DNA from 2 places in the Rhodoferax sp. LB1P47 genome. Region 1 is predicted to be linked to the other one. Evidence: riboswitches for the same ligand, from Rfam matches in the RefSeq annotation. Region 1 holds a riboswitch; the other holds the start of a gene.

Evidence for each region. A riboswitch is a leader RNA that binds a small molecule or an ion and turns the genes downstream of it on or off. The one in region 1 is predicted to bind thiamine pyrophosphate.
Region 2: it holds a riboswitch for thiamine pyrophosphate, as region 1 does, so the genes downstream of both, thiC (phosphomethylpyrimidine synthase ThiC) here and AC0969_RS18675 (purine-cytosine permease family protein) in region 1, are expected to answer to the same signal.

Annotation. Positions count from the first base shown of each region.
Region 1 is NZ_JBWMAU010000025.1:26,832-34,478, reverse strand. It holds gene thiD (bifunctional hydroxymethylpyrimidine kinase/phosphomethylpyrimidine kinase) at 1-790, shown strand, start outside; gene AC0969_RS18675 (purine-cytosine permease family protein) at 847-2,130, opposite strand; TPP riboswitch at 2,203-2,304, opposite strand; gene AC0969_RS18670 (ABC transporter ATP-binding protein) at 2,523-3,014, shown strand; gene AC0969_RS18665 (hypothetical protein) at 3,090-3,677, shown strand; gene AC0969_RS18660 (NAD(P)/FAD-dependent oxidoreductase) at 3,693-4,709, opposite strand; gene fdxA (ferredoxin FdxA) at 4,710-5,039, opposite strand; gene AC0969_RS18650 (sulfate adenylyltransferase subunit 1) at 5,083-6,396, opposite strand; gene cysD (sulfate adenylyltransferase subunit CysD) at 6,396-7,340, opposite strand; gene AC0969_RS18640 (phosphoadenosine phosphosulfate reductase domain-containing protein) at 7,356-7,647, opposite strand, start outside.
Region 2 is NZ_JBWMAU010000030.1:12,406-20,052, reverse strand. It holds gene AC0969_RS19415 (MBL fold metallo-hydrolase) at 1-1,114, opposite strand, end outside; gene can (carbonate dehydratase) at 1,293-1,949, shown strand; TPP riboswitch at 1,961-2,062, shown strand; gene thiC (phosphomethylpyrimidine synthase ThiC) at 2,200-4,113, shown strand; gene AC0969_RS19400 (acetyl-CoA C-acyltransferase) at 4,550-5,725, shown strand; gene AC0969_RS19395 (ABC transporter substrate-binding protein) at 5,980-7,197, shown strand; gene AC0969_RS19390 (carbohydrate ABC transporter permease) at 7,353-7,647, shown strand, end outside.

The DNA.
Region 1 (7,647 bases):
GTCCGACAGCGGCGGCGGCGCAGGCATCCAGGCCGATTTGAAAACATTCAGCGCCCTGGGTTGCTACGGCATGACGGCCCTGGCTGCGCTGACCGCACAAAACACCCGGGGCGTGACCGCCATCCACCCCGTGCCTCCGGCCTTCCTGAAGGCCCAGCTGGAGGCCGTGCTGGACGATATCGGTGCCGACGCCGTGAAGATCGGCATGCTGCATTCGCCCGAGATGGTCGAGGTGGTGGCCTGGGCAATTGACCACTACCAGCTCACCAAAGTGGTGCTCGACCCGGTGATGGTGGCCACCAGTGGCGACCGGCTGATGGCCCAAGAGACGGTGCAGGTGCTGGTGGAACAACTCTTCCCCCGCGCCACCGTGGTCACGCCCAATCTGGACGAAGCCACCCTGCTGCTGGGCCGCAGCGTGGAGGACGCGGCTGCTTTGCCCCCTGCTGTGGCCGACTTGTTGGCGCTGGGCGCACCGGCCGTGCTGGTCAAGGGCGGGCATCTGCCGGGCAGCGCGGTGGTGGATGTGCTGGGCCTGCATGGTGGCCCGCTGCACTGGTGGGAAAGCCGCCGCATCACCACCCACAACGGCCACGGCACCGGCTGCACGCTGTCGTCGGCCATCGCCGTGTACCTGGCGCAGGGCCACGCCCTGCCCGAGGCGGTGGGGCTGGCGCGAACCTACATTTTGGGAGCCATCACCGGCGGTGCCCAGGTGCATACCGGGCGCGGCCAGGGGCCGTTGAACCACGGTTTTGCGCCTGTGGCTATGCAGGTGTTGGCTGGCTAAATTTATAAGAAATAGGCCGCTAGCGCATATTTAATATGCGTTAGTAGCTATTTATTTTATAGCGAGTAAGTGGTGCGCAGCGGGCGGCTTAGCCAGGCGGCCGTGAACACCAAAGCCAGCGTGGGCAGGGCCGCGCCGAACTGGGGGGCCAAGGTGGCCAGCAGGTGGTAGACGGCGATGCCGGCCAGCCACAGGCCAGCGGCCAGCGGCTCGACCCGGCGCTGCGAATGGGCCTTGGCGTGGCTGCCCAGGCGGCCCAAAATCACCCCGAACAGCGGCACAAACACCGAGCTCAGCAGCAGCAAAAACGGCTCCAGGCTGTGGATCGGCAGCACCAGCGCCAGCCCGGTGCAGACCACGGCCAGCAGCAGGCCCCAGCGGCGGATGCTCCACTGCGGGCGCAGGCTGTGGGCTGACACCGCACCCGAATACACGTCGCCATAGGCGTTGTCCACCTCGTCCAGCAAGATCAACCCCAGCGCCAGCAGGCCGCCCTGGGCCAGCAGCAAGGCGGTGACCAGATCCGTGCCCGGTGCGGCCACGGTGACCACCACCACGCCCAGTGCATAGCACCAGATATTGGCCAGCGCGTAGCCCAGCCAGGTGCCGGTCATGGCCGATGTGCGGTTGCGGCCGTGGCGGGCATAGTCGGCCACCAGCGGCAGCCACGACACCGGCATGGCGATCACCAGGTCCATCGCCGACAGCATGCCCATGCTGCCGTTGCCGGGGCGCTGCCAGAAGGCCTGTGCATCACCGGCCAGCAGTTGCTGGGCGAATTGCCAACTCAGCCACAGCAGCGACAGCACCACCAGCGGCAGGCCATAACGGCCAATGAACTTGCGCACCAGGGTCAGCATCGAGCCCGCCATCAGGGCCGTGAGCACCGCGCCCCAGAGCAGGGTGGTCAGCAGCACGCCGCTGGGGCTGGCCAGGTCCAGGCCAAAGTTCTGCTTGGCCATAGCGGCGGTGCCGTCACGCATGATGACCAGCTCAAAGGTGGTCCAGCCCACCAGTTGCACGATGTTCAGCAGCACCGGCAGCCGGGCAAAGCCACTGCCAAAGGTGGCGTGCATCAGTCCGGCGCTGGACAGGCCACTGTCGCAGGCGATGCGCGCCACCCAGCCCAGCAGGCCCGCACCCAGCACAGACCCCAGCACGATGGCCAGCAGCGCCTGTTGCGTGCCCACGGCGGGCACCAGATAAGCGCCGATCTGCATCACCAGCAGGCCCACGCCCAGGCTGAACCACAGGGCGGCGTGCGATGCCCCGCTAAATACCCGGCTGGCGTCCGGGATCGGGCTCAGGGCTTGGTTGTGTAGATGGGATGAATTTGCCATTGATTTGCTCCATGCAAAGTTGTGGCAGGGTGGCTTGAACCGAACGGACATACATGGCCCGAGAGAGGGCCGCCGTTGAAGAACTTGCTTCCCTGCGCGAGGATTACCTCAATCAGGTTCAAAGGGACTTTCTCAGTCGCAGCCTCTACAGCGGCAACACCCCTAGCGGAACCCCGCATGGTTGCGGAGTGGTCGGATTGTAGTTCAGGCTGGCTTACAAAAATATACAAAATAGGGCTTTAGCGCATATTCTGTATGCGCTTTAAGCTATTAAAGTGGTAGCGTTACAATGCCTGCCAGCCAAGCTTATGGTACTTGCATTCCCGTGACCCAAGGGTGCAGCCGCGTAGCTCTTAGCCACTTTTAATGTCTCAGATTCTATGGATCCCTTTTTGAAATTTCGCCCCCTGGCCGCTTGCGCGCTGCTGGGGCTGGCCTGCAGCGTGTCGGCCCAGACCGCCACCGAGCCGCCACCCGTGCCTTACCTCTGGCGCATCGAGGTGAGCCCCTACACCTTCCATTACAGCTACAACGTCGAGCACCGCCCGGTGCATCTGGCCGGGTTGGAGCGTGAAGCGCCCGACCATACTTTTTACGGTGTGGCGTTGTTCAGCAACTCGTTTGGACAAGACAGCGGTTACCTGTACCTGGGCAAGAGCTACTACAACGTGTTCGATAGCCTGCCCCAGGTGTATTTAAAGTGGTCGGCCGGCATTTTGTATGGCTACAAAGCACCGTTTGAAAACAAGGTGCCGCTGAACTACAAAGGCTTCTCGCCAGGGTTTGTGCCTGCGGTGGGCTGGCGCTTTGGCTCGGGCTGGAATGCCCAGATCGACATGCTGGGCGCTGCCGGGCTGACCTATTCGCTGGTCAAAGAGTTTTAAGCCCTTCGACGGGGCCCGCTGGCAAAAACGCCGTAGCGACGCACAATGTAAGCATCTACACCCAGGTGCGCCACTATGTCTGCTGTCGCTGTTCGCCGTGTTGTGCTGGTTTATCCGCGTTGCTGTGTGGCGCTGGCTGCGCTGTGTGGCACCGGGTGGGTGCAGGCCCAAGACGTGGCCCCGCAGTGGGAATGGGCCAGCCAGAGCACTCCGCTTTTACAGCCAGCGGATGGACGCATGGAGAGCCGCATCAGCCTGACGGGATGGTCTGGCCTGGCCCCCGAGGCCGGGATTGGCTGGGGTTTGGCCCTGCCTTTGCCTCTGGATGCACCCCGTGGGGGGTGGGTGCGCGATGCGGGTAATGCCGCTGCGGGCCTGAACCTGGGCCTGCATTGGCGCTCGGCCGACGAAGGCCGGGGTCGGGTGCGTATCGGAGTGTGGCAGGACCTGCGCACCGGGTTCGCGCCGCAGGGCCTTGCCAGCCAAACCAACAACCCCTTGCGCTACAGCACCCGGCTGGAAATGCAGTTCAGCGCCGCCAGTGCGCGCGGCCTCCAGTTTGAGCTGGGCGGTGCTTTGGGCCTACAGATCAACCCCAATGAACGGGTGGTGCTGCGCCTGAGCAAAGGCCGGACGATGGTCTATTACCGAGTCAAGTTTTAAGAACGTGAACGCGTTCTAAACCCCTAGCAGCTGGTGCAGCCGGGATGAGGTGGTGGTGTACTGGAACGGGATTTTCTTGCCCGGAAACACCAGCGGTGCCGCCGCATACGCCGCCAGCGTGGCCTCGTGGAAGCCGCAGACGATGAGCTTTTGCTTGCCCGGGTAGGTGTTGATGTCGCCCACCGCAAAGATGCCGGGCATGCTGGTTTCAAACCGGGCCGTGTCCACCTGCAACTGCTTGCGCTCCATTGCCAAACCCCAGTCTGCCACCGGGCCGAGCTTGGGCGACAGGCCCAGGAAGACGCTGAGGGCATCTACCGGCAGGTGCTGCACGGCGGCCTCCACATCGGTGACTTCTAGGTGCGTCATGCGGCCATCTGCCGCGTTAAATCCGGTGATTTGCCCGACATGGAAGCGCATGCGCCCGGCATCGACCAGCATTTGCATCTCCACCAAGTCGGCCATCGGTGCTTGCAGCACGTCACGGCGGTGCAGCAGGGTGACGCTTTTGGCATTTGATTCGGCCAATGCGATTGCGCAGTGCAGTGCGGCCTCGTCGCCGCCGTTAACCACCACATCCAGCCCTGCCACATTGGCGGGGGCTGCGTGGTAGCGCAGTTGGCCACCTTCAAAAATTTCGATGCCGTCCAGCTTCAAGCGCCGGGGCTGGAACGCGCCGACACCGGCGGCGATGATGACCACCGGGGCCAAAAGCTGTGTGCCTTGGTCGGTGGACACCAGAAAGCGGCCATCGGCCTGTTTTTCTATCTGGCTGACCTGCTGGCCCAGGTGAAATTGCGCGTTGAACGGCTGGATTTGCTGCAACAACGATGCCGACAGTTCCCGCCCCGTGGTGGCAGGTGTGCCTGGAATGTCGTAGATGGGTTTGTCGGGGTACAGCTCCATGCACTGGCCGCCCACGTGGGGCAGCGCGTCGATGGCATGGGTGGGAACTTCCAGCAGGCCGAGCTGGAATATTTGAAACAGCCCAACCGGGCCCGCGCCAATGACGACGGCCCCGGTGGCTATCAATTAACGCTCCAGCAGCTGGATTTTGGGCATCACGTCTTTCCAGTCGTCGGCATCGGCCAGGGCTGGTTTGCGTTTGGTGATGCTCTTCCAGCCTTCGGCGCGGGCCAGTTCGACGTTGAGCTTGATGAAGGCCAACTGGTCGGCGGGCATGTCTTCTTCGGCATAGATGGCGTTGGCCGGGCACTCGGGGATGCAGACCGCGCAGTCGATGCATTCATCGGGGTCGATGACCAGCATGTTCGGGCCTTCGCGGAAGCAGTCCACGGGGCACACGTCCACACAGTCGGTGTATTTGCATTTGATGCAGGCTTCGGAGACGACGTGGGTCATAGTATTTGTTTCATAAACGCGGGGTAACCCGCGATTTTAAGGTTTAGCGGACGAGGACGGCGGCCGAGGTTTTGTGCGATGCCGTATCGACCAGCACCAGCGCGCCCAGTGAGCGTGATTGTGTGTAGGGCCGGGTGGCAATCGCCTCTTGCAGCACCAGCTCGACGTGGCCGATGGCGTTGGGGGGCAGCTCGGTGGCATCTTCCTCGGCCAGGGTGTTGATGTCCAGCTTGTGCACGATGCGCTGGACCTTGGCCTTGACCCAGCGGTGGCCGTGCAGCGCCCAGTAGACGCGGCCTGCAACTAGCGGCTCGTCGTCCATCCAGGCCACGGTAGCGGATATTTCGCGGCTGGCTTCAAACTGGCCGGGTGCCAACAGCCAGTCGCCACGCGATACATCGACTTCGCGGTCCAGCGTGATGCCGGCGCTGTTGCCAGCCAACACGCTTTTCGGGTTGCGGGCGTGGTCCAGCACCTGGGCCACAGTAGCTGTTTGGCCGCTGGGCAGGATGCGGATTTCTTGGCCCACTTCGACCTTACCGGTGGCGACGCGGCCCCAGAACACGCGGCGGCCCTGGCTGGTGTCGCTACTGGCAGAGAACTTTTCGACCCACTGCACCGGGAAGGCAAAGGGCTGGTCACCCTCGGCGGGCGTGCTGGGCAGTTGCTCCAAAATTTGCAGCAAGGTCGGGCCGGTGTAGCCGCACCAGTCAGGGGTGTCGGCGTGGCCCGCTTCCACCACGTTCCAGCCTTTGAGGGCGGACACGGGCACGATGGCTTTAACCGGAATTTCGGCAGCGGCGGCAAAGGCGTTCAGCGCGGCGCTGATGTGGGCAAATGCCAGGGCCGAGTCGGACACCGCGTCCAGCTTGTTGATGGCAAACACGATGCTGGGCACGCGCAGCAGGTGGCATAGCAGCGAGTGGCGGCGGGTTTGCGGCAGCAGTTCCAGGGCCGGGTTCTTCCAGTCCAGCTTGGTGGCATCGACCAGCACCACGGCGGCATCGGCGCTGCTGGCGGCGGTGACCATGTTGCGGGTGTACTGCTCGTGGCCGGGCGCGTCACCGATGATGAACTTGCGGCTCTCGGTGTTGAAGTAGCGGTAGGCCACGTCGATGGTGATGCCTTGCTCGCGCTCGGCGCTCAGGCCGTCGGTCAACAGGGCCAAGTCGGTTTCGCCTTGGCGCTGCACGCCCGCGAGGTGGTCTTGCAGCACGGCCTTGGTGTCCACCAGCAGGCGGCCAATCAGGGTGCTCTTGCCGTCATCCACGCTACCGCAGGTGATGAATTTTAAGGCGGAAAGGGCTGTAGCGCAGGTGGTATCTGCGGAAGTAGCTATAGAAGTAGTAGCATTCATTAGAAGTATCCGTCTTTCTTGCGCTTCTCCATCGAAGCCTCTGATGTCTTGTCGTCCATGCGGGTCGCGCCGCGTTCGCTCACGTCGGCGGCCAGGGTTTCGATCACGATGTCGGCGGCGGTGGCGGCCAGGCTCTCCACCGGGCAGGTGCAGGTGATGTCGCCCACGGTGCGGAAGCGCACGTCGCGCATCTCGGCGGTTTCACCGGCCTTGAGCGGGGTGAGGTCGGTTACCGGCACCAGCAGGCCCTTGCGCTCCACCACTTCGCGTTTGTGCGTGTAGTACAGAGACGGCAGGGCGATTTGCTCGCGTTCGATGTACTGCCACACGTCCAGCTCGGTCCAGTTGCTGATGGGGAACACGCGGAAGTGCTCGCCGGGCTGCAGGCGGGTGTTGAACAGGGTCCACAGCTCGGGGCGCTGGGCCTTGGGCTGCCACTGGCCGAAGCTGTCGCGGTGCGAAAAGATGCGTTCCTTGGCGCGGGCCTTTTCTTCGTCGCGGCGGGCGCCGCCGATGAGTGCGTCAAAGCGGAATTCGTCGATGGCCTCTAACAGGGTGACCGACTGGTGCACGTTACGGCTTTCGCCGGGATGCGCCAGACGCACGGTGCCGCGCTTCATGGAGTCTTCGACGTTGCGCACGATGAGTTCGGCACCCAGTTCTTTGGCGCGGAAGTCGCGGAAGTCGGTGACTTCATGGAAGTTGTGGCCGGTGTCGATCATCAGCAGCGGGTAGGGAATGCCGCCGCTGCCGGTGGATACGTTCTTCGCACCAAAGGCTTTTTCGGCGCATTTCAGCAGCACCAGCGAGTCTTTGCCGCCCGAAAACAGCAGGGTGGGGCGTTCAAACACGGCGGCCACTTCGCGCAGGATGAAGATGGTTTCTTCCTCCAGCGCGTCGAGGTGGGTGTTGCTCAGATGGTGTGGGGTAGCTTGGGGTTTCATGTCGGGGGTCAGGTTTCAGTGGGCAAGGTGCAGGCCGCACTCGCGGTTGTCATCGCCCTTGGTGGGGTCCACGTAGTCGAAGTTGTTGGGCAGGTTGTGGGTTTCACAGTAGGCGTAGAGCTCTTTGGACGACCAGTGCAGCAGGGGGGCGACCTTGATCAGGCCGTCGGGGTTGATGCTCACCGGGTCCATCTGGGCGCGCACGGCGGTGTCGGTGGCGCGCAGGGCGGTGAACCAGACCTTGGGTGCCGTCTCGCGCAGGGCGCGGGCAAAGGGCTCCAGCTTCACTTCTTCGGTGAAGGCGGCG
Region 2 (7,647 bases), on a different contig from region 1:
TTTGCGAGCTGTCATGGCCTCCCAGCACCGGGGCGCAATCGGGATCTGACCCCACCGCCGACCCCACTGAAAACCGGTACACCCCATCCGCCCCAAGCAGGCGCTGCAAATACCCATCCACCCACAGCTTGTGCAGATGCGCCACCGCTTCGCCCATCGCGAAGGTGATCTGGTGCAGGTCGAGCTGGCGGGTAAACAGCACGGGCAGGATGTCGGCTGCGCTGCACGGCTGCTGCTGGGCAAAGACCATCACCCGTGCCAGGTGGTCGCGGTGGTGGTCGTGCAACTGCTGGATGCGCGTGTGCAGGCCCTGGAACGGCTTGCCGTGCGATGGCAGGGTGAGCGTGTCGGGGTGCAGGGGCGCAAACTTGTCGATCGAGTCCAAAAACTGCTGCAACGGATTGCTTTCGGGCTCTACATCGAACACGCTGACATTGGTAGAAATGCGCGGCAGCATCATGTCGCCGCCGATAAGCACCCGGGTTTCGCCGCAATACAGCGCAATGTGCTCGGGCGCATGCCCGTAGCCGCTGATGCAGCGCCAATCGCGCCCGCCGATGCGCAGGGTCTGGCCGTCTTGCATGCGCACAAAGCTGGCGGGTAGGGTGGGCACCATGGCCGAAAAATAGCCGGTACGGGCGCGGATTTTTTCGACCGATTCGGGGTCGGTCAGGCCATGTTTGCGGAAGAATTCTGCGGCTCCCGGTCCGCCGTTGCCACTGGAGTGCCGGATGTTGTGCTCGGCCACAAAGTAGTCGGTGGCGCTGATCCACAGCGGCGCGTTCCAGCGCGCGCACAGCCAAGAGGCCAGGCCGATGTGGTCGGGGTGCATGTGCGTCACGATGATGCGCAAAATAGGCAGGCCGCCGAGCTGGGTGGCAAAAATCGCCTCCCACTGCGCCTGTGAGGTTTCCGCGCTGATGCAGCAGTCCACCACGCTCCACCCACGCTGGCCATCAATTTCGTCCTCCAGCAGCCACAGGTTGATATGGTTTAGCGCAAACGGCAGCGCCATGCGGATCCAGCGCACGCCGGGGGCCACGGCGACGGTTTCGCCCTGTGCGGGCAGGGCATCGCCCAGGGGGTAGTGCAGTTGTTGTTCGAGTAGGTTCATGGAGATGGCATTCTGGAGGTTTGGCCTCAGCGTATGCGGTCGGCCTGTCGCCAGGTTGACGGCATGGCGAGTTTTGCTATATTTTAAATAGCTGCTTGCGCCCATAAAATATACATTACAGCCTGTTTTGACCATAAAACGGCTGCAAGGGTATTGGGGCACGGCAAAATACGCCCCCATGACCCAATCCATTCCCGATATTTTTGCCAATAACCGCATCTGGGCCTCCGAGATGGAGCGCCAACGCCCCGGCTTTTTCACCGCACTCACGCACCAGCAAAAGCCCAAGTACATGTGGATCGGCTGCTCCGACAGCCGCGTGCCCGCCAACGAGATCATGGGCCTGGCCCCCGGCGAGGTGTTTGTACACCGCAACGTGGCCAATGTGGTGGTGCATTCGGACCTGAATGCGCTCTCTACCGTGCAGTTTGCGGTGGACGTGATCAAGGTCGAGCACATCACCGTGGTGGGCCACTACGGCTGCTCCGGCGTGGCGGCGGCCTTGTCGGGCCAGCGCGTGGGCCTGGCCGACAACTGGCTGCGCCACATCCAGGATGTGCGCGACCGCCACTGGACCCTGCTGGACCACATCGCCGAAGCCCACCGCCACGATGCGCTGGTCGAGCTCAACGCCATCGAGCAGGTGGTCAACGTCTGCCAAAGCACGGTGATGGTCGATGCCTGGGCGCGCGGCCAAAACGTCACCGTGCACGGCTGGGTGTACGGCATCCACGACGGCCTGCTGCAAAACCTGCACATCACCGTCAATGGGGTGGAAGGGCTGGAAACCGCCTACCGCGCGGCCGTGGCAGCGGTGGCTGCCGCGCCGCGCTGATGCCGTACACTGCCACCCGCCCGGGGTGCGCAGTGAAATGCGCTGAGATGGAAACCAAACCCGCGAACTTGATCTGGTTCATACCAGCGTAAGAAGAGCTTGACGACAGCGTCCTATCCCTAGCGGTACGGATGCGCGCCGTCACCACGCCCCATCTGCAAAGAAGCGGGGCATCTCCTTGGGGGTTCGCGCAGTTTGGCTGCGCATTCTGGGCTCCCACCAAACAGGAGACCCCCCCATGAACGCCCCCATTACCGCCCCCGACAAATTCGCCCAGCTCCTCAGCTACGCCTGCGACCCGCTGCCCGCCAGCACCAAGCGCTACATCCAGGGCAGCCGCCCCGACCTGCGCGTGCCGCTGCGTGAAATCATGCAGAGCAACGGCGAAGCCGTCACCGTCTACGACACCTCCGGCCCTTACACCGACCCCACCGCCACCATTGACGTGCGTGCCGGGCTGGCCGCGCTGCGGGCCGGCTGGATCGAGTCGCGCGGCGACACTGAAAGCTACGCCGCCCGCATCCTGAATGCGCTGGACGATGGCCGCAACAGCGAAGAAAACGCGTCCTTGCAGCTGCTGCGCGCCCAAGCCTCCGGCCTGCAACGCACGCCCCGCCGCGCCAAGGCCGGTGCCAACCTCTCGGGTAATGTTTCGCAGATGCACTACGCCCGCCAAGGCATCATCACCCCCGAGATGGAATTCGTCGCCCTGCGCGAAAACCAAAAGCTGGAGTGGATGGCCCAATATGCCGAGGGCGCGCTGAACACCGAGCGCGACAAACGCCTGGCCGGCAACAGCTTCGGCGCCAGCATCCCCCGCGTGATGACCCCCGAATTTGTGCGCTCCGAAGTGGCCCGTGGCCGCGCCGTGATTCCGCTCAACATCAACCACCCCGAAGTCGAGCCGATGGCCATTGGCCGCAACTTCCTGGTCAAGATCAACGCCAACATCGGCAACAGCGCCGTCACCTCCAGCATCGAAGAAGAAGTCGAAAAACTGGTCTGGGCCATCCGCTGGGGCGCCGACACGGTGATGGACCTGTCCACCGGCAAAAACATCCACACCACCCGCGACTGGATTTTGCGCAACAGCCCCGTGCCCATCGGCACCGTACCCATCTACCAGGCGCTAGAAAAAGTGGGTGGCGTGGCCGAAGACCTGACCTGGGAAATCTTCCGCGACACCCTGATCGAGCAGGCCGAGCAGGGCGTGGACTACTTCACCGTGCACGCCGGGGTGCGCCTGCCCTTCATCCACCTCACCGCCAACCGCATGACCGGCATCGTCTCGCGCGGCGGCTCCATCATGGCCAAGTGGTGCATTGCCCACCACAAAGAAAATTTCATCTACACCCACTTTGATGAGATGACCGAAATCCTGAAGGCCTACGACGTCAGCTACTCGCTGGGCGACGGCCTGCGCCCCGGCTCCAGCGCCGATGCCAACGACGAAGCCCAGTTTGCCGAACTGCGCACCTTGGGCGAGCTGACCCAAAAAGCCTGGCAGCAAGACGTGCAGGTGATGATCGAAGGCCCCGGCCACGTTCCCATGCATTTGGTGCAAGAAAACATGACCGAGCAGCTCAAGCACTGCCACGAAGCGCCGTTCTACACCCTGGGCCCGCTGACCACCGACATCGCCCCCGGCTACGACCACATCACCAGCGGCATCGGCGCCGCCATGATTGGCTGGTTTGGCACCGCCATGCTGTGCTACGTGACCCCCAAAGAGCACCTGGGCCTGCCCGACCGCGACGACGTGAAGGTCGGCATCATCACCTACAAAATCGCCGCCCACGCCGCCGACGTGGCCAAGGGCCACCCGGGTGCCCGCTACCGCGACGACGCGCTGTCCAAAGCCCGCTTCGAGTTCCGCTGGATGGACCAGTTCAACCTGTCGCTCGACCCCGAAACCGCCAAGAAATTCCACGACGCCACCCTGCCCAAAGACTCGGCCAAAGTGGCGCATTTCTGCTCCATGTGCGGGCCGAAGTTTTGCTCCATGAAGATCACCCAGGAAGTGCGCGAATACGCCAAAAACCTGGGCGTGAGCGAAGCCGCTGCAGCGGAACAAGGCATGTTGGAGAAGTCGGCAGAATTCAAGAGCGGTGGTGGAGAAATCTATGTGCCGGTGAACGGCGTGATCCCGATCGCGCAGGGCTAATCGACGCCACCGCCGGGCCCCCATCCCGACCTTCCCCCGGCGGGGGAAGGGGCAAGCCAGCCCCACTCCGTGCGGCACGTCAGGGGCCACGCATTTCTCCCTCCCGGGGCAGTGGAAAATCAGCCCCCTGCATTCCTCCCTCCCCCTCCGGGGGAGGGCCGGGGTGGGGGCTTGACTTGCTCCCTGGCCCCTCCGGGGAGAGGGTGGGGGTGAGGGTCAGGCAGCCACCAACCATGCCCTGCAATGCAACCCCCCCAACCCCCACCCCGTAGGGTTTTTACAAAGCGCTGGTTCTACCCGCACCTGCGAGACAAGTGTTTATAAAAATCACCAAATCAGCCTCCAGCGCATATTCTTCCTGTGCAAAGTGCTATTGATTAAATAGCAATTCGCCACAGCCCCCGCAGGCGTACAGTGACCCCAAAGGACCGCCACCATGCCCACCACCGACCCCATCGTCATCCTCGCCGCCTCCCGCACCCCCATGGGTGCGTTCCAGGGGGCGTTCGCATCCCTGGCGGCGCACGACTTGGGCGGGGCGGCCATCCGGGCGGCGGTGGCGCGCGCGGGGGTGGACCCGGCGCGCATCGACCAGCTGGTGTTGGGCTGCTGCCTGATGGCCGGGCAGGGGCAGGCGCCGGCGCGGCAGGCGGGGTTCAAGGGCGGGTTGGGGCAGGGCACGGGGGCGGTCACGCTGTCCAAGATGTGCGGTTCGGGCATGTTCGCCACCATGTTGGCGCACGACATGCTGGTGGCGGGCAGCCATGACCTGGTGGTGGCGGGGGGGATGGAGAGCATGACCAACGCGCCGCACCTGCTGCCCCGGGGGCGCAGCGGCATCCGCATCGGCCACGGGCAGGTGCTGGACCACATGCTGCTCGACGGGTTGGAAGATGCCTACGAGGCGGGCCGCTCCATGGGCAGCTTTGGCGAAGACTGCGCGGCCCAATACGGCTTTACCCGGGCGGTGCAGGACGCGTTTGCCACCGCCAGCGTGCAGCGGGCGCAGGCGGCGGTGGCCTCGGGCGCGTTTGCGGCGGAGACCACGCCGGTGCTAGTGAAAGGGGTTGCGGTGGCCACCGACGAAGCCCCCGGCAAGATCCGGCCGGACAAAATCCCCACACTCAAACCTGCGTTCAAGGCGGACGGCACCATCACCGCCGCCAGCAGCGCGTCCATCAGCGACGGGGCCGCCGCGCTGGTGCTGGCCCGCGCTTCCACCGCCGTGCAGATGGGCGTGCAACCCTTGGCCCGCATCGCCGGCCACGCCACGTTTGCCCAGGCACCCGGCTGGTTTGCCACCGCGCCGCTGGGGGCCGTGCAAAAGCTGCTGGCCAAGGTCGGCTGGGGTGTGGCCGAGGTGGACCTGTGGGAAATCAACGAGGCCTTTGCTGTGGTGCCGATGGTGCTGATGGCCGAGTTGGGCCTGCCGCACAGCCGCGTCAATGTGCACGGCGGGGCCTGCGCGCTGGGCCACCCGATTGGGGCCAGCGGGGCGCGGATTCTGGTGACCTTGCTGTACGCGCTGCAGGCCCAGGGCCTGCGCCGGGGCGTGGCCACGCTGTGCATTGGCGGCGGCGAGGCGACGGTTATGGCGCTTGAGTTGCTATAAATAATATAGCATTATGCGCAGATGGAACGTGCGCCAGAGCCTTGTTTTGTATAAATTTTTGTAGAGGTTCTTTGGCGGGGTGTGGGTAAGGGTTTCCTCGGGCGTTTTGTGTATTGACTTAGTTAGTTTGACTGACAAACAATGACGCACTTTGGTGTGCTACCTCCGCGAGCCACCAACTTTCGCCCCTTGTCACGGGCCTGGACCTGGGTGCCAGGCGCGTGAGGGCACGCTTACCAACAAGGAGACACAACATGGATCGACGGACACACCTTCACTGGCTGGGCACGGTGGCTGCCGCTGCGGCACTGGCATCGGCCCCGGCATTTGCGGCCGAGACGCTCAAGGTATGGAGTTTTGGCGAGCAGGATAACTACACCGAAATCATGGTGAAGGAGTTCGAGGCCAAGAACCCGGATGTGCGGGTGGAGGTGCGCCGGGTGGCGTTCTCCGATGTGAACGACGAGGCTTTGCGCGCCATCCGCTCCGGCACCGGCCCGGACATCATGCCCATCGATAACCCCAACGTGGCCTTCTTTGCCGCCAAGAAGGCGCTGTACGAGCTGGACGCGCTGGTGGCCCAGTCCAAGGTCATCAAAAAGGACAACATCCTGCCCGGCCCGCTGCACAACTCCAGCTGGGGCGGCAAGCTGGTGGGCATGCCACGCGGTGCCAACACAATTGCGCTGTACATCAACGACGACATGTTCCGTGCCGCCGGGATCGACAAAGACCCGCAAAGCTGGGAGCAGCTCTACCAGGCGGCCAAGAAGCTGAACAACCCGGATAAAAACATCTACGGCCTGGCGTTTTCGGCCAAGGGCAACGAGGAGGGCACCTTCCAGTTTCTGCCCTACATCCAGGCAACGGGGGCGGATTGGACCACCCTGGGTTCGCCCGGTGCAGTGCGCGCTGTCACCTTCTGGCAAAAGTTGTTGGACGAAAAGCTGGCCTCGCGCGACACGCTGAACCGGGGACAGTCGGATTCCACCGCCACCTTTGTCAACGGCAACGCGGCGATGGTGATCTCGGGCCCGTGGGAGATTCCGGGCATCGACAAGAGCGCCAAGTTCAAATGGCACGTGGCCCTGCTGCCGTCTGAAAAAGAGGGCGGCAGCCGCGCCTCGGCTCTGGGCGAGCAAAGCTATGTGATCCCCAAAACCGCCGCCAATCCCAAGCTGGCCTTCCGCTTTTTAGAGTATGTCTATTCCCAGCAAGGCCGCAACTGGAACGACTTCGGCATCCTGCCCGCCACCAAGGACGCGGTGTCGCCCGACCCGAAATGGCCGGCCGCTTACGCCGCCTTTGTGGAGCAGATGAAGTTCGCCCGCGCCCGGGGCCCCAACCCCGAATGGCCACAAATCTCCAAAGCCATTTCAGGCGCCATGCAGCAGGTGCTGACCCACCAGGCCGAGCCGCAAGCGGCCATGACCGCAGCGGCGGCCACGGTCGCCAAGGTCAACAAACCTTAAGGGCATTGGTCCACAAAACCGCCCAACCGTCACTCCCGCGCAGGCGGGAATCCAGTAGCGGCCGTACTGGATACCCGCCTGCGCGGGTATGACGGCGCGGTGGGTATTTCGTCCCCCGGAGCGCCTAGGGCTGCCTGTTTGAATCTCTTTTCTTTATGACTTCCCGTTCCCTTATTGATGGCGGCTACTTTGAGCGCGTGCTCTTGTGGCTGGGCCTGGGCTACCTGCTGGTGTTTGCCGGGGTGCCGCTGGTCTACAACCTGCTGCTGTCGTTCCAGCAGGTGGATGCGCTGAGTGACCTGTCCTGGTGGCAGCGGCCCTGGGTGGGTTTTGCCAATTACGTGGATGTGTTCCAGCGGCCCGAGGCCTGGGGCGTGCTGGTGCATACGCTGGTGTTCATCGCCGCGTCGCTGCTGTTCCAGATCACGCTGGGCTTTGGCTTGGCGCTGC